2 regions of the Acetobacter sp. genome follow, and region 1 is predicted to be linked to the other one. Evidence: predicted binding sites of a transcription regulator. Region 1 holds the regulator's gene; the other holds the start of a gene.
What was found. The regulator HrcA, encoded in region 1, represses chaperone genes, less so after heat shock. The targets are predictions, from matches to a motif close to GTTNGCACTCNCNNNNNGNGAGTGCNAAC.

Region 1 (8,778 bases):
ACGAGCCTGTCACGCTCGAAGATCTGGCCCAGCATTACGGCATTTCACGGGAGCGCGTGCGTCAGATCGAAGTGCGTGCTTTCGAAAAAGTGCAGGCTCACATGAAAGAAGATATTGAGGCGCGTCGGCAGAAAGAAACTGTGACGCAGTGAGCGTCGGCGCATCGTTCCACTCGAAAGGAACGATGTCGCCATAGAGGTGCGTTCTTATTTCGCAGGTTTCTTGATTTACAGATATTCTGGTTTTTCAGAACTTTGCCCTGAACCCCGCAAGGGAGTGAGGCCTCTTTGCATGAACGGCGGAGCGCTACGCCACAGACTTCGCTTTCTTTTATCCCAGACACATTTCCCGGAATACTTCAAAAGCACGGGCCCGATGGCTGATGGCGTTTTTCTCGGTATCGCTCATCTCGGCGAATGTCCGTGTTTCGCCTTTCGGCACGAAAATCGGGTCATAGCCATGTCCGGCAGCGCCGCGTGGTTCCGGTGCAATGATGCCGTCGATACGTCCCTCAAAACATTCGGTCGTGCCATCAGGAAAAGCGAGGCACAGGACGGAGATGAACCATGCTTCCCGTTCATCACCATCAATGCCTTCCTCAATTCTTTGCATCGCGCCCGCGAAATCCTTGTCAGGACCGGCCCAGCGGGCAGAGTAGATCCCCGGCGCGCCACCCAGCGCCGATACGCACAGGCCGGAATCATCCGCGAGCGCAGGGAGGCCCGTCGCCTTCGCCGCAGCTTCCGCCTTGATCCGGGCGTTGCCTTCGAAAGTCAGAGCCGTCTCCTCGGGTTCCGGCAGATTCATCTCGCCCGCAGATATGACTTCCACCCCGTAAGGCGCCAGGAGAGCCGCAAATTCTGCGAGTTTGCCCTTGTTGTGGCTGGCAAGGATCAGGCGGCTGCCCTGTTTCAGTGGTAAATGTGCGCTCATGTGATCTCCTCTGCGTTGATGGGCGCGACCTGTCGGCCAGCCTGCAGGAAAGGCTTTATTGAAGCTGTTTGCCTTTTTTGCAAACAGTCCTTTCTCCGCTTCATGACTCCAGAACAGGTCATGCTCGAAACGACAATTTTTTGAGTATGATGTTGCAGCGTTCTTCTTCTTGCGACATTTGTTGTCGAACTTCGGAATCCCCTGAGAATTCTCCATCAGAAAGGTATGTCTTCCATTTCTGGCTCCAACGAAAAATCCAGCCTGACCTTTGGCCGCTCCATCGAACTTGCTGGCGCCGCGTCCGGCCTGAATTCACGTTCCGCCACCATCTTGCGGGAACTGGTGGAGCATTATCTGGAAACGGGCGATCCGGTCGGCAGTCGCACGCTGTCCCATCGTCTGCCCCTTGGCCTCTCTCCGGCGACGATCCGGAGCGTGATGGCCGACCTGACGGATGCCGGTCTGCTGTTCTCACCGCATACTTCCGCCGGACGTCTGCCCACTGAAAAAGGGCTTCGTCTGTTTGTCGATGGGCTGCTTCAGTTCGGCAATCTCAGCGAGGATGAGCGTGTGTCCATCTCCAGCACGCTGGAAATGCGTGGACGGTCTCTGGAAGACACGCTGACGGAGGCGTCCTCCCTGCTGTCGGGGCTGTCGCAGGCGGCCAGCCTCATCCTTGCGCCGAAAGGTGAGGGGGCGGTGAAGCATATCGAATTCGTGGCTCTGGGGGGAAACCGTGCGCTCGTCGTGCTTGTCGGCGCTGACGGGCAGGTCGAGAACAGGGTGATCGAAACACCGGCAGGGATGCCGCCTTCCACCCTGACGGAAGCTGCAAATTACCTGAATGCCCGTCTGACGGGTCGCACGCTTGTCGAACTCAGGGCACGGGTGAATGACGAGATGGAGGCGGACCAGACCCAGCTCGATCAACTCGCCACGGAGGTTGTGGCCAGCGGTCTGGCGACCTGGAGCAATGAGGGGCGGGGCGGCACGCTGATCATCCGTGGGCAGGGCAATCTGTTGACAGATATTACGGAGATTGAGCGTCTTTCGAGCATTCAGCGCCTGTTTGAGCGTCTGGAGAAGCAGGACGCCATGTTGCGTCTTCTGGAACTGGCCGAGAATTCTGACGGTGTCCGGATTTTTATCGGCGCGGAGAGCGGACTGTTTGGCGCGTCCGGCATGTCGATGGTTGTGGCACCAGCCCGGAATGAAGCCAGACGGATTGTGGGCGCCATCGGAGTCATCGGACCGACGCGGATCAATTACGGCAGGATCATTCCGGTCATCGACTATACGGCCCGTGTGATCGGACAGATGCTAGGGTAACGGATTACAGCCCTCCGCCTGAGGGTCGATAATTTAAAAAGGCTGTTTCTGACAGTTGATTTTCCGATGAGGCCCGAAGGGGCTTTTCGGACGGGGAAATGACCGTCCGTTTTGCGTCGATAAAATAGGAAGATCGCGCAGAGTTACTGCTGTTGTCTTCCGTTTTTGGAACATGTCATCCGGATTGATGCGGATGACATGTTTCTGATGTCGTGCTTATTTGGCCTGCGCTTCGTAGCCGAGAAGCTTTGTCTTGAGATCGACCGCGAGTTTTGCCAGATCCGCGTTGGTGGAAGCGCTGTTGCCTGCATCAATCGCAGCGCTCGTGGTCTTTGCGCTGCTTGCAAGATAGCGCGCATAGGCCCTGTCAAATGCGGAGCCGTGCAGATGCTGCATCTGACTTATGAGCTTCTGATTTTGTGCTGAAGGCTTCGCGACCAGTGTTGCCTTGCCGGTTGTCGCCAGTGCGGTCAGCTTGTCATGATTATCGGTGAGGTCTTTCGCGATTGTTTCGCCGAGTTGCGCGATATCGTTCCGGGCAGCGTTGGTTTTGGCGAGGCTGGCCAGAGCGATGTGGGTCAGATCCACGTCATTGATCTTTGCGGCCAGATTTGTGTCCGCGACAGAGAAGGGCGCTGCCTCTGTCAGCGCAGGTAAAGGAGGCGCGGGCGGCTGGCCTGGATTCATGCAGGCGCTCAGGGAGAAAAGTGAAATGATGAGAGAAGAGCAGGCAAGCACCTGATGACGGGACGGAAACAACATGATCAGCAAATTCTCCTTTGACCGCAGGCAGTGCGTGACTGCCCGGAGTCTCAGACAAACATAGTAAAGGACGTCAATGCCAGTAGTGTCTGATGGAGAGAAAAAGGCAAGACAGGTGGGGAGATACGCATTCCCGGTTTTTGTAAGCTATTGGGCATGGACGGAGGCGTGACGGGATCGCAGGGTAATATTCTTCCAGCGAAGTTTTAGAACGCGGGTCAGACTGGAGGTGATCCAAATGGAACTGTTGAAATCCGGGCGATTGCAGCGTTTTCCATGAGCAGGTGATGAAGGATGCATCCCATGGCTCTTCATCAGAGCGTTTTTCCGATTTCTTGCTTTGTATGCGAAGAACACAGTAACGTAACGGCCCTGCGCGTCTTGCTTGAAGCGTTTTGGACACGGTGTGAGGATAGTGAAATAAAATGAAGTGTCGTACCTGGGGTTTGTTTGCGGTCGCCTCACTCTCTGTCAGTTTAAGCGGTTGCGGATATTTTGATTCGCGTGCCGCCCACAAGGCGCAGATCACGATGATCGGGATGACATCCTACGATCTACAGGCCTGTGCCGGTCTGCCCTCAAGCACCAAGCAGCTTAATGATACGACGCAGATATTCACCTACACTGGCACGCAGGCGGCGCCGAGCTATGGGGGGTCCACCATTATTCCGGTTGGTGACATCGCAACACTCGTGAACACACTGGGCGGCGGCGGGGGCAACGGTTGTACGGCTGTGGTCCGTCTGGATAATGACCGTGTGTCCGATGTTCACTATACGGGTAACGATGATGAAATGATCGGCACGGACGGTGTCTGCTCGATCATCACCCGTGGATGCGCCCGTCAGCCGGAAGGCACGATGCAGCCTTCCGCTGGTGGCGTCTTCGGGCCGGTTTCAGCCTTCCACCCGCCGAGAACACCACAGCAATCCACTTCTGCGACCTATTCCAAGCAATCCGGCAATGCCGTGCTGAATACCGAGAAAAACTCTGCCGCGCCCGCTATCGTGCCGCGCACCCAGTAACTCCGCAGATCTGACAAATCTGGCTGACGCCATGAGGGGAGGGGGAATGTTGCCGAGGCAGCATTCCCCCTCTCTGTTTAGAGGCGCTGTCAGTGTCTTTGTGCGTTTGGCGTGGCCCATGTATGTCGAGATGCCTGAGAAAACGCCTTGTCCGTGACCCAGCGCAGGGTTGTCCGGCCTTCTTCCTGCGTCAAAAGCCCTGCATCCACATCCTTCCCGACCTTCAGGGACGCAAGATCTATTTGCAGAAGAAGGTTGGACTGCGTGCCCATGGCTTCTGGCCCATAACGAAGGTGCGCCTGATAGATGCAGTCGAAGCGTTGATAGGCTGTGCCTTTTGCAAAAGGATATTGGGCAAAACAGTCTGAAACAGCGGCGTGCATCTCTCCCTTGCCGTGATCATCCACACATCCCGACAACAGCATGAACGCTGAGAGCGTGAGCAGAGACCGTGTCCATAGAGCAACGATCCGATGCGGCGGATGCGTGCTGTTCCCGGAATGGGTAGATCGGGCTGTTGCGGAAAAATGTCTCATGGTCTGGAGCGTTATTTCAAAGGCGCGGCAAGGAACGGGGAGAGATAGAGAGACTGGCTTCGGAATGCCATAGATACCCCTGTTCTGATGAAGACAGGCCATGACGATTACACAATCAGCATGCGCAGGAGTTGCAGGCGGCAGCGGCTATGCCTATTAGCGTCCCACTTACCGCAGTAGGCGGTTGTGTTTGAATCTGCGACGGCTGATTGAGGTCAGCAACTCTTCAGCCGCACAAGCCGCTCACTATCTTCCGGGAGATGCCTTCATGAGCACGATTTCGACAAGCGAGATTTCACGCCTGCAAACGACCCTGCGCCGTCTGCTGGGAGCCAAAGGGCTGAGCGTCAATGCGCCGCCGCGTCCGGGCCTGTCCGTGGAACTGGCGGTGGACGGCGAGGTCATCGGCACGATTCACCGTGACGATGATGAGGGCGAAGTCTCCTACGCCATCAATATCATCCTGCTGGAAGAAGATCTGCCGCCAGCGGCTTGAGACGGACAGGCTGAAACAGAAAAACCTCCGACCCATCTCTGACGGGCCGGAGGTTTTCAGGCATGTCCGCCGACGTTTCCGCCTCGGCAGTCGTATGACGCTTCTGTCAGGCCTTGTGCTGGATGACCGAGGCTTCCATGACCGGATGGTGGATCGCTGTCGGGAAATCCACGCGGGTCAGTTTCCACTGCCAGCGTTCGATGCGGAGCTGAACCCGTAACGGGGTTTCGTTCTCATGTCCCGGAAGCACAACCTGCGCTTCAAAGCTGTTGGCGGACGTGAAGCGCACGAGAGCATGGCTGACGGCGGCCAGAACGGTGCCGGTGTTGATCGGAGCAGGGTTCGACGCCATGGCCTGATCGATCACGTTCCCCAGATTGGCCTGTGTCACGCGGGTATCGACAGCATTGGACACGATGTTTGTCGCGAAGGACGTTCCGAATTCTGGCAGTTCGTCAGACACCTCGGTCGCCGGACCTATATTGAGGCCATTCAGCACCTGTTCCTTGATGGAGGCGTCAAGAGACGACCAGTTGATCGTGTGTCCCAGCGTGACCATGTCGTGGTTTGAGACGGCGCCCGCAATCGTCCAGAGCGTCATGAAAGGCGAAAGGGCGTAGAGAGCCAGGGACATGGTGAGGGAGGTAAGGCAGATGACACGCGCCCGCTTCCGCGCGGGGCAGGCCCAGGCATCGGAATGGGGTGTTGTATCTGCGGCATGCATGGCGGCGCTCCTGCTATCCATGGTAAGGACTGTATCATACGCAATGCAGTCATGCAGTTAAGGTTTGTTGGCAATGACCGCAATCACGAAAAAGTGATCTCACTCTTTTTGTCGATTTCCCTGAATGACCGGAAAGACTCATGCCCCTCGACCTGACGGAAAACGAAATACAGAGGTACTCGCGTCACATCCTGCTGCCGGAAATCGGCGGTACGGGGCAGGTGCGTCTGCGTGATTCTTCCGTTCTGATCGTGGGCGCCGGAGGTTTGGGGTCGCCGGTCGCCTGTTATCTGGCGGCGGCGGGTGTCGGGCGGATCGGGATCGTTGATCATGACCGGGTCGAACTCTCCAACCTCCAGAGGCAGATTCTGCACACCACGGATCGGGTCGGCATGAGCAAGGCGGTCTCCGCCGGGCAGACTCTCCGGGCGCTCAATCCCGAAATCTGTATCGAGACGCATGAAACACGGCTGACGGCTGACACTGTCGCGGAGCTTGTCTCCCGCTACGATCTTGTGTGCGACGGATGCGATAATTTCGAGACGCGCTATCTGGTCAACGCCGCCTGTGTGCAACAGCGCAAAACGCTTGTGTCGGCAGCCGTGCTCAGATTTGACGGGCAGCTTTCCACCTTCCGTCCCCATCTCGGCGGCCCCTGCTACGAGTGTCTGTTTCCACGCGCTGGCGAGGACGGAGGAACGCCGAGTTGCGGCGATGCTGGTATTTTCGGTGCGGTGACCGGTGTGCTTGGAACACTTCAGGCGACGGAAGCGTTGAAGGAGCTATTGAATCTGGGCGAGTCCCTCGCGGGCAGGCTGCTGCTCTGGGATGCGCTGGCAACGCGGTTCACGACCATCAGCATTCCACGAGACCCGGACTGCCCGGTCTGCGGCAAGCAGGACTGACATGACGAGAGCAGACACGATAACAGACACGTCCGGGCGCGTATTCGAGAAAGATTTCGCGTTTCTCCTTTGTGACAACGATTTCAACCGGTTGCATGTGGCGTTCATGCTGGCGGCTTCGGCGCTGGCCATGAATCGGTCCGTGATCATCTTCGCAACCGGACCCGCTGTCCTGACGCTCTGTCGGGAGACGGAGGCGTTGTGGGAAAAGGAAGAGCGTCAGCTTGCCATGCAGGGTGTCGCGACCCTTGGCACGTTACGTGATGCGCTTCTCTCCATGGACGCAAGGCTGCTCGTGTGTGAGACCGGACTCCGGCGTACGGGAAAGGGAGCGGGCGATCTGATCGAGAAAGTCGAAGTGGTTGGAATGCCTACTTTTCTTGATCTTTCCGCCGGGTATAAACTGGTCACGTTCTAGGGAAGTTCCACTGAAACACAGGCTCAGCGGAATTGCTCCAGCTCGTTGTTCATCGGGCCTGTCCGCTTCCTCCTGCGGGTTGGGCAGGGGCTGTCTTTTTTCATGCGGTCAGGTCGTTCTGCCTGATCGTGATTGGTTCACATCGCATCAGGGTATTTCTGTGACGGGAATCCACGAACCTACTTGCCCACCGGCTCAGCTCTTGGCACGGATGCGGGCATGAAAACATCCATCCCCCTGCGCGTCGCCGCAACACTTGTGACTGTGGCAGCAACCCTGTCGGCAACTGCCGTCGCGTACGCCGCCACAGCGGACCAGCCTGCGCATCACCATAAGAGCCATGCCGCGACGGCTCACAAGGCAGCCAAAAAGGCGACGCATACGGAAGCCCATTCTGACAAGGCGCAGAAGGGCCACCATGCCGCGGAGGTGAAAGCGCACGGCACGGCTACGGCAGCGCATCACAGGAAGCATGAGGCGGCTGCGGCGACCAGAGAGGAAGCGCCGCACAAGGGCAAGACGACGCATAAGGCCCATCCGGCAAAGCATGTGCCTCATGGTGCGGCGCCGGCTGGCGCAGTCCGTCCGGTTCCCGCTCCGGCTGCTCTGCCTGCGGAGACCAATCCGACAGCGCCGCCTTCGCCGGATGATGCGTCCGCCGGTTCAAACATCAATGGACAGGACCCGACGAAAGGCAGCAATACCGGTCTGCCATTGCCTCGTTTCGCGGCCCTGCGGGCGGACGATGTGAACATGCGCGCCGGTCCGGGCCAGCGTTATCCCATTCAGTGGGTCTATCATCGTCGCGGTCTGCCGGTGCAGATCGAGCGGGAGTTCGATGTCTGGCGTCTGGTGGAAGATTCTGACGGCGTAAAAGGCTGGGTCCATCAGGCCACGCTCATAGGTTCGCGTGACTTTGCGATTCCGTCTCTGCCGGGCACGACGCCTCCTGCCGCTGAAACCGAAGCCAAACCCGCAGCGGACGCCGCTGTCGGGGGCAGTGCGGATGGGCAGAAAGCAGAGGCGCAGAAAGCCGGGACACAGAAGGCAGAGGCTCCGGCGGCCAACAGGCACACTGAATCCAAGATCATCAGCCGTGTCTCCACCAGCGCTGATGTGGCGAAGCTGCCCGGCGCGGTCATCCTTCATTCTTCGGCTGACAACGAATCTGCGGCCGTGGCTGTGCTGACGCCGGGCACCGTTGGAACCATCAAGGCCTGCGCATCTGGATCGTCATGGTGCAAGGTTGCGGTGCAGCGTTATGAGGGCTGGATTCACCGTTCCCAGATGTGGGGAATCGGACCGGACGAGGCCTATCCGCCATCCTGAAGCTGTGATCACCCTTTTTTGTCCGGCAGGAAGCGATGCGTGGTGATCGGATGACAGGTCTCCTTCGTTGAGTCAGTCTCGGGACATCCGGCTCGCAACAGGAGACTGCAACCATGGTCGTCGCTCAGTGCCGCACGAAAATCGTGGCCACACTCGGACCTGCTTCCTCAACACATGAGGTGATCAGGGGGCTGGCGCTCGCTGGCGCGGATGTTTTCCGGTTCAATTTTTCCCATGGCACGCACGACGATCATGCCGCCCGTTACCGGATCGTGCGGGAGGTCGAACTGGAAGTCGGACGGCCTCTCGGCGTTCTGGCGG
Region 2 (8,778 bases), on a different contig from region 1:
TGCCTGCGATGACAGCGCCGTCTTCACCTGCATTGTGCGCGATCTGACGCAGCGGAGCCTGAAGAGCCTTGCGGATGATTTCGCCGCCGACCTTCTGATCTTCGTTGTGGTAGTGCAGGTGGCCGAGAGCCGTGGAAGCGCGGGCCAGAGCCGTGCCGCCGCCCGGAACGATGCCTTCTTCAACAGCAGCGCGGGTTGCGTGCAGCGCATCGTCAACGCGGTCCTTGCGCTCTTTCACCTCAATTTCGGTGGAACCACCGACGCGGATGACAGCAACGCCACCGGCGAGCTTCGCAAGACGCTCCTGCAGCTTCTCACGGTCGTAGTCAGAGGTTGTTTCCTCGACCTGAGCGCGGATCTGGTTGCAACGACCCTTGATGTCGTCCGGGTTACCAGCGCCCTCAACGATTGTGGTGTTCTCTTTCGAGATGTGCACCTTCTTCGCCGTGCCGAGCATCGGCAGCGTGACGTTCTCAAGCTTGATGCCGAGGTCTTCGCTGATGACCTGACCACCGGTGAGGATGGCGATGTCTTCCAGCATGGCCTTGCGGCGATCGCCGAAGCCCGGAGCCTTCACGGCAGCGATCTTCAGACCACCACGCAGCTTGTTGACGACCAGCGTTGCCAGAGCCTCGCCATCGACGTCTTCCGCGATGATGACCAGCGGACGGCCGGACTGCACGACGGACTCGAGCAGCGGCAGGATCGGCTGCAGGGAAGACAGCTTCTTCTCGTGGATAAGGATGTACGGGCTGTCGAGATCAGCCGTCATCTTCTCCGCGTTGGTCACGAAGTATGGGGAGATGTAGCCGCGATCGAACTGCATGCCCTCAACGACGTCGAGCTCGGTCTGGATGCCCTTGGCTTCCTCAACCGTGATCACGCCCTCGGAGCCGACCTTCTGCATGGCCTGCGAGATCATCTCGCCGATTTCTTTCTCGCCGTTGGCGGAAATCGTGCCGACCTGCGCCGTCTCGGCCGGAGACGTCACTTTCTTGGCGTTCTTCTTCAGCTCTTCAACGACAGCGGCAACAGCCTTGTCGATGCCGCGCTTCAGATCCATCGGGTTCATGCCGGCGGCCACAGCCTTGGCGCCCTCACGGACGATCGCCTGAGCCAGCACGGTCGCCGTGGTGGTGCCGTCACCGGCCGTGTCGTTGGTCTTCGACGCAACTTCACGCAGCATCTGCGCACCCATGTTCTCGAACTTGTCAGCAAGTTCGATCTCTTTCGCAACCGACACACCGTCCTTGGTGATACGGGGCGCGCCGAAGTTCTTGTCGAGCACGACGTTACGGCCTTTCGGGCCGAGTGTTACCTTTACGGCGTCGGCAAGAATGTCGACACCACGCAGCATGCGCTGACGCGCTTCACCGCCGAACTTTACGTCCTTGGCAGCCATTGGGAATTCTCCTTGAAAATGAAAACGGACAATTAAAGGGGATCAGAAGCCGGTGATCAGCCGGCGATCACGCCCATGATGTCGCTTTCCTTCATGATCAGCAGTTCTTCGCCACCAATCTTGACTTCGGTGCCGGACCACTTGCCGAACAGCACGCGATCACCAGCCTTCACATCGAGAGCCACGATCTGGCCCTGCTCGTTGCGTGCGCCTGGACCAACGGACACAACCTCGCCTTCCATCGGCTTTTCTTTGGCCGTGTCAGGGATGATGATGCCACCAACTGTCTTTTCCTCGCCTGTGAGGCGACGGACCACTACACGATCATGCAGGGGACGGAATTTCGTCATTATGGATTGCTCCACATTCTATCTTGGGGCGACGCCCTCGTTTCTAAAGCAACATCGCCGCGTGCCACGCGCTCTACGCCGCGGTGCGTTAGCACTCCCACCCCGGGAGTGCCACGTATGGAGATAGGTGTGCCTACAGGGGGTGTCAAGATATATCGGCACTTTTCTCACACGATTGCCAATCGCGAGGAATAATAAAGATTTTTTAAATTTTAATACAAACCACAGTGGGAAAATTCCTCCTGATCGGATCCATCCTTACGAATACCCGGAAACGCTTCTCTTTCCTGCAAACAGCAGCAGGCAGAGTCTGTCCGGAAAGCCGTTTACCGCAAATCCCGAGCCTTCATGACCCTTTATGCCCTGATGAAGACGTGCCCAGCACACAGAGCCCTTCAGGAGCCTCCGTCTCATACCCACATGCGGCTGGTTAAAACTGGATCAGTCTCCACGCCTGCCCTCAATCCCTCAATTCCATTGCAAATACGTATGCACTCTCTCGCTTCCCGCCCCATTCTGGTGCATCCTCACTTCGAATCGAAAACTGAAATCATGTCAGGGATCATGCAGCGCGCACTGTTTCTGGGCTTCTGTGGCCTCATTCTTTCCGGCTGTTCCTGGTTCGGGGGCTCTTCCGGACATCACCTGACGCAACAGCAGCAGTGGGAAGCGCTCGGTTACAAGGACGGCCTCAAGTCAGTGAAACACTGACCTCTCCGTCTGCTTTCGTGATGTCACAGGCAAGGCTCCAGTCACTCGCCTGTGACAGAGGTCCGCCTCTTTCCACGCCTTGTCCTGTTCTGAGAATCCTTCCCATGAGGGTAAGGTCTGCAGAATGACAGCCTCAGAGCCCACACAATCCCCGACGACCGGTCTTTACGGCGCAGCCCGCTTCAAGGCGATGACGGCAGTCTGCCTTGCCGTTCTGCTGGCGCAGATCGATTACGCGATCGCCAACATTGCGCTTCCCGACATCGGCGCCGACCTGCACAGCTCCGCCTCCGACACGGTCTGGGTCGTGAACGCCTATCAGCTCGCCAGCCTGTCATCACTGCTGCCTCTGGCCGCCGCCGGAGCCTGGATCGGCTATGCGCGCATGTGCATGATGGGGATCACGCTCTTCATCATCGCTTCTATCGGATGCGCCCTCGCCCCCTCGCTGCCGCAGCTGACCATCGCACGCGCCATTCAGGGCTTTGGCGCAGCCTCCATGCTCGGCGTTGTCTCCGCCCTGATCCGTTTCATCTATCCGGTTGAAGAACTCGGCAAAGGCGTCGCCGTGAACACGCTGATCGTCGGTGTCGGCATGGCCCTCGGGCCAACCGTCGCGGGCATGATTCTCGCCGTCGCACACTGGCCGTGGCTATTCTGGATCAATCTGCCCATTGGTGCGCTGACCTTCGTGCTCGCAGCCTCCTCCCTGCCCGTAACGCCCCGTCAGAAAGAGATGCCGGACCCCATCGGAGCCGTGCTCTGCATCATCGCCGTCACAGCACTGGGACTTGGCGGGAACTCGGTCGCCCACTCCGACGGCACCATGCTGGCCTGCGCCATGCTGGCTGTCGGCGTGGCGGCAATGGGCAGTCTCATCCGCAAGGAATCCGGGAGTCTTCAGCCCATTCTGCCCGTCGACCTTCTCCGTGGCATCGGTTTCAGAATCGCCTTTATCGTGGGGATCATCGCTTATATCGGTTCGAACCTGTTCATGATTTCCATGCCCTTCACGTTGCACGACCATTACGGATGGAACGCAACCTCCACGGGCCTGCTGATGACACCTTGGGCATTCGGACTGATTGTTTCCGCTTCCGTCACCCGTCGTATCGCGGACAGAATTCCAGCCGGTATCCTCTCTTCCATCGGTCTGATCTGCTCGATGGCAGGGTTTCTTGCCCTCCGTTTTCTGCCAGCCTCACCCACGGCTTTCGATGTCGCCTGGCGTATCGGCCTGGCCGGCTTCGGCTTTGGCGTCTTTCAGGTTCCAAACAACCGGGCGATGCTGCTGACGGCCGCCGCCGGGCGTGAAGGCGGCGCGAGCGGCATGGTGCAGGTCTCCCGCCAGAGCGGACAGACCTTTGGCGGCATCGGAACCGCCCTGATCCTGCGGCTTGTGCCGGTGAATGGCAGCCTTGTCTGTCTTGACGGGGCCGCCTTCTGTGCCGGGATAGCGGCCCTGCTCAGCGCGTCACGCATGGTCAGCCGCCGGAAATAACCCTTCGTTGCGGTCTGGCGGGACAGTCTGTAAATTCCATTTTTCTCAGGCGGCGCTTTCACCTTCCAATCAATGGACCTCTCCACCAATGACACATCCTGACAGCGCAGAGGCTCCCATCAACCTGAACACCCTGTGGAAACAGATGATTCAGGAATCTCAGGTCTGCTGCGATCCGCTTGTGATGGGGCTGCTTTCCACGGGCATCAAGAACCACTCCAGTTTCGCAACAGCCATGGCGGCGCTCATCGGCCGAAAACTCGGCGACCATTATGTGAGCGTCGAACAACTGAACAGTCTGGTGCTGGAATGCTACGAGGACACGCCTGACACCATCGCCGCCGGAGCCGCCGACCTTCAGGCCATACGTGACCGTGATCCCGCCTGCCCCGACTATGTGACGCCCTTCCTGTTCTTCAAGGGTTTCCACGCGGTCCAGTGCTACCGCGTCGCCCACTGGCTCTGGAATGGCAACCGCCGCCACCTTGCACAACATCTCCAGAGCCGTGCTTCGGAACTGTTCAGTGTTGACATCCACCCCGCCGCCTCGCTGGGGCGACGCATCCTGTTCGACCACGGAACGGGAATTGTGGTCGGAGAAACCTCGATCATCGAAGACGATGTGTCGCTGCTTCAGGGCGTGACATTGGGCGGCACCGGAAAACATGCTGGCAACCGCCATCCAAAAATCCGCCGGGGTGTGCTGATCGGCGCCGGAGCCAAAGTTCTGGGCGCCATTGAAGTCGGTGAAGGCGCCAAGGTGGGGGCCGGTTCCATCGTTCTGGAAGCCGTGCCACCATACACCACGGTCGTCGGCAACCCTGCGCGGAAAGTCGGAACGCGTCTCAAGGAAATGCCGTCCCTGACCATGGACCAGACATTGCCGCCGATTGATTACATCATCTGATCCCGAGCAGAATCAGCCTGATATAACTGGCTGCTCCCTGCGGGGCGATACGGGCTCCGCCTACGCCCTGATTTATTAATCGCAAACCGTTTCCAAAGGCGCGTCTTTGGTGGGGCGCGGGACAGCGCCCCGCCACTCTCTCCCCGACAAAAAGATCAGGCTGGCGAAAAGCAGCCTTCCCAGACCCGCATGGCCTGTGACATTCCGGCGCAGTCATGCACCCGCAGGATCGTGCCCCCCAGCGCCAGCCCCGGCAACGATGAGGCAATCGTTCCCGGGTCGCGGGAAACTGCCTCACTCACTCCTGCGAGAGCACCGATCATCCGCTTGCGGGACGTGCCGAGCAGCACACGGCAGCCGAGGTTGGCGAACAGGGGAAGCCTGCGGATCAGTTCGGCATTCTGTTCTGTGGTTTTTGCAAAACCAATGCCGGGGTCCACGATAATACGCTCGCGGGAAATACCGGCTCTCTCCGCTGCGGTGATTCTGTCACCAAGCTCCCGGACCACATCAATCGCCACATCCCGATAGGCCGTGAGACTGCCCATCGTTTCAGGGGTGCCCCGCATGTGCATCAGCGCAACCGGACAGGAACGGCTCGCCAGAAGAGGGAGCGCCTCCGGGTCATGCTCAAGCGCTGTCACGTCATTGATCAGGCAGGCACCGACATCCAGTGCGGCCTCCATGGTCCGCGCGTTGCGTGTATCGACGGAAATGCAGACACCTCGCCGGGACATTTCCAGCAGTAGCGGTTCAAGCCTTACCCATTCTTCTTCGGCCGACACGGGCGCGGAACCGGGGCGCGTACTTTCTGCGCCGATATCCAGAATACGGGCTCCATCATGGAGCAGTTTTTCGGCGTGAGACACCGCAGCCGCCGGGTCTACATAACGTCCGCCATCACTGAAACTGTCGGGCGTGACATTCAGAATACCCATCAGAACGGAACCGGGAGGCAAACCCGCATCGGAAGGACAAGCCGTGATGAGGTCCAGTTCTGACTGCCACCCACCCGGAATACGCTCGACAGGCAGGGGGTCGGAAACGCTGTCGCCCTCAATGAGTCTCGCAAGCGTGAAGCCTGTCTTCCCTCCCACCAGAGGCAGGGCGACCCCGGCCCGGACTGCGACTTCGGCTGCGGGTCCATGCACAAGCCCGATCGGCTCGATAAGGCGCGTGGTCTCCATCAGTCACTCCGTCTCAGGTTCAGGCAGCCCATGTATAAATCAGGCACAAAAAAAGGCGAGGACCGAAAGCCCTCGCCTTTTCATGGATGCAACCGGATCAGCCGGGTTGAGGCGATGCCTCTCCCAGAGACGGCGGCGCTGCCGGTTTGCTGATCACCGGCGGCACCGAAGAACGCCGGTTCTCCGGCATCGCATCATCAACCACAACCCGTTCGATCGGCTCGCCACGCAGGATCTGGCGGATTTCCTCGCCACTCAGCGTTTCATATTCCAGCAGCGCTTCGGCCAGACGGTGCAGTTCGTCGATATGCTCGATCAGCAGCGTGCGGGCGCGGTCATAAGCCGAATCAATCAGCTTCTTGACCTCCGCGTCGATGGAGCGGGCCGTTTCTTCCGAGATGTTCTTGTTCTGCGTCACCGAGTGACCGAGGAACACTTCCTGACCATTATCGCCGTAAGCGATCATGCCCATCTTGTCGCTCATGCCCCATTCCGTGACCATCCGGCGCGCCTGATCGGTCGCCATCTTGATGTCGCCCGAAGCGCCGCTCGTCACGTTATCCGGGCCAAAGATGATTTCCTCGGCGGCACGCCCGCCCATGGCGAGATCAAGCTCGGCCACGCATTTCGCACGACTTTTGGAATAACGGTCGCCTTCCGGCAGGCTCATCACCATACCAAGGGCACGCCCACGAGGGATGATGGTCGCCTTGTGAACCGGGTCGGTGCCAGCCGTCAGGATCGAGACGAGAGCGTGACCACCTTCATGGTAGGCCGTCATCTTCTTCTCGTCGTCGCTCATGACCAGCGAGCGACGCTCTGTGCCCATCAGCACCTTGTCCTTGGCGTTTTCGAATTCCAGCATCGCGACAGTGCGCTTGCCCTGACGTGCGGCCAGAAGGGCCGCTTCATTGACCAGATTGGCCAGATCAGCGCCGGAGAAACCCGGTGTGCCACGCGCAATGACCTTCGGATCAACGTCAGAAGCCAGCGGCACCTTGCGCATGTGCACACGCAGAATCTGCTCGCGACCGTTCACATCCGGGTTCGGCACCACGACCTGACGGTCAAAGCGACCGGGACGCAGCAGCGCGGGGTCAAGCACGTCAGGACGGTTGGTCGCGGCAATAAGGATCACACCCTCATTGCTCTCGAACCCGTCCATCTCGACCAGCATCTGGTTGAGGGTCTGCTCACGTTCGTCGTTGCCTCCACCGAGACCCGCGCCACGGTGACGACCCACGGCATCGATTTCGTCGATGAAGATGATGCAGGGAGCGGCTTTCTTGCCCTGCTCAAACATGTCGCGGACACGGGACGCACCGACACCCACGAACATTTCCACAAAGTCGGAACCGGAAATGGTGAAGAACGGGACATTCGCCTCGCCCGCGATCGCGCGCGCCAGCAGTGTCTTGCCTGTGCCCGGAGGGCCGACAAGCAGCACTCCCTTGGGAATCTTGCCGCCAAGACGGGTGAACTTCTGCGGGTCTTTCAGAAATTCGACGATTTCTTCCAGTTCACCCTTGGCCTCCTCGATGCCCGCGACATCAGCGAAGGTCACGCGCCCCTGCTTTTCCGTCAGCATCCGAGCCCGGGACTTGCCGAAGCCCATGGCCCGACCGCCGCCCGACTGCATCTGCCGCATCATGAACAGCCAGACCGCACCCACCAGAAGGAACGGGAACCAGTTCAGCACGATCCGCAGGAAGGGGTTGCCTTCAGCCTCAAGCGGCTTGGCGACCACTTCAACACCCTTACCCGTCAGGCGGGACACAAGACCCGTATCCTGCGGCGCATAGGTCTCGAAAGACGTGCCGTTGGTCAGCGTGCCGGAGATATTGTGTTCCTGAATGACAACCGAGCGAACCTCGCCCTTGTCGACATCACCGATGAAGTCGGAATAGGCGATCTGCTGCGCGGCATGCTGCGCCCCTGTGGGCTGGAACATGTTGAACAGGAACAACAGCAGAACAATGATGCAGACCCAGAGGGCGAGGTTACGTCCAAAATTATTGATCACGACATCCGTTCCATACTGTTCCTATATGCGTCCGTTCCTGTGGCGCTGGTCTCATGAGACCGGTTTCACGCGACGAATGCAATCCTGTTCATGCTGACATTGGGTCTTCGCGCCCTGCATGAAAGTGGCGCTCAGGTTAAATATGCGTTCATCCAGAGGAAAGTTGCCGTCACAGGCGATGCCGGAGCGAAATCAAACGACATTTCCGCAAGCAGTTTCTGATCGCCCAATCCCAGATGCGGCACACACAGAAGCTGCCCTTCTTTCCAGAGCGCAGGCAGCGTCGCGGTCAGCGCAGCCGGTAGCCCTGCACGCTCCTTACGGGACAGCCCGAACCCTGCGGCTCCCATCATAAGACCGGAAGGCATGTTCTCTCCAGAGTATCTGAGAACAAACCGCCTGTCCCATGACAGATTCCTGCCAGCGGGAACCAGAGGCTCCATCGCCGCTGTTTCCCGTATGAGCAGCCACTGCTCCCGACGGTCATCACCAGCCTTCCCCCGCAGTAGCCGAACACCTCCGAGTGTGCCCGGGATTTTTTTTTCACGCAGTTTTTCTACCGCAGCCCGAGAGGGCAGATAATCCCCCCCTCCAATGCAGCGAATCAACGCCGCCAGAACGTCCACCGATGGAAGCGCTTCTCCGAGCGCAGCCCATCCCCACGACATCAGACACTGTGTCTTGACCAGTTCATCGA

Region 2: a site for HrcA is predicted at 1,840-1,868, ahead of LKE90_RS03560 (co-chaperone GroES). Genes of this name have one in related genera too.

Annotation. Positions count from the first base shown of each region.
Region 1 is NZ_JAKVME010000002.1:308,553-317,330, forward strand. Features, by position in the region: gene rpoH (RNA polymerase sigma factor RpoH) at 1-152, shown strand, start outside; gene rdgB (RdgB/HAM1 family non-canonical purine NTP pyrophosphatase) at 331-933, opposite strand; gene hrcA (heat-inducible transcriptional repressor HrcA) at 1,135-2,262, shown strand; gene LKE90_RS13090 (DUF4142 domain-containing protein) at 2,479-3,024, opposite strand; gene LKE90_RS13095 (hypothetical protein) at 3,555-4,049, shown strand; gene LKE90_RS13100 (hypothetical protein) at 4,139-4,585, opposite strand; gene LKE90_RS13105 (DUF3126 family protein) at 4,854-5,081, shown strand; gene LKE90_RS13110 (DUF2939 domain-containing protein) at 5,188-5,805, opposite strand; gene LKE90_RS13115 (HesA/MoeB/ThiF family protein) at 5,946-6,710, shown strand; gene LKE90_RS13120 (DsrE family protein) at 6,712-7,128, shown strand; gene LKE90_RS13125 (SH3 domain-containing protein) at 7,348-8,457, shown strand; gene pyk (pyruvate kinase) at 8,571-8,778, shown strand, end outside.
Region 2 is NZ_JAKVME010000001.1:804,882-813,659, reverse strand. Features, by position in the region: gene groL (chaperonin GroEL) at 1-1,402, opposite strand, end outside; gene LKE90_RS03560 (co-chaperone GroES) at 1,459-1,752, opposite strand; gene LKE90_RS03555 (hypothetical protein) at 2,317-2,463, shown strand; gene LKE90_RS03550 (MFS transporter) at 2,588-3,964, shown strand; gene cysE (serine O-acetyltransferase) at 4,053-4,871, shown strand; gene folP (dihydropteroate synthase) at 5,027-6,058, opposite strand; gene ftsH (ATP-dependent zinc metalloprotease FtsH) at 6,156-8,078, opposite strand; gene tilS (tRNA lysidine(34) synthetase TilS) at 8,213-8,778, opposite strand, start outside.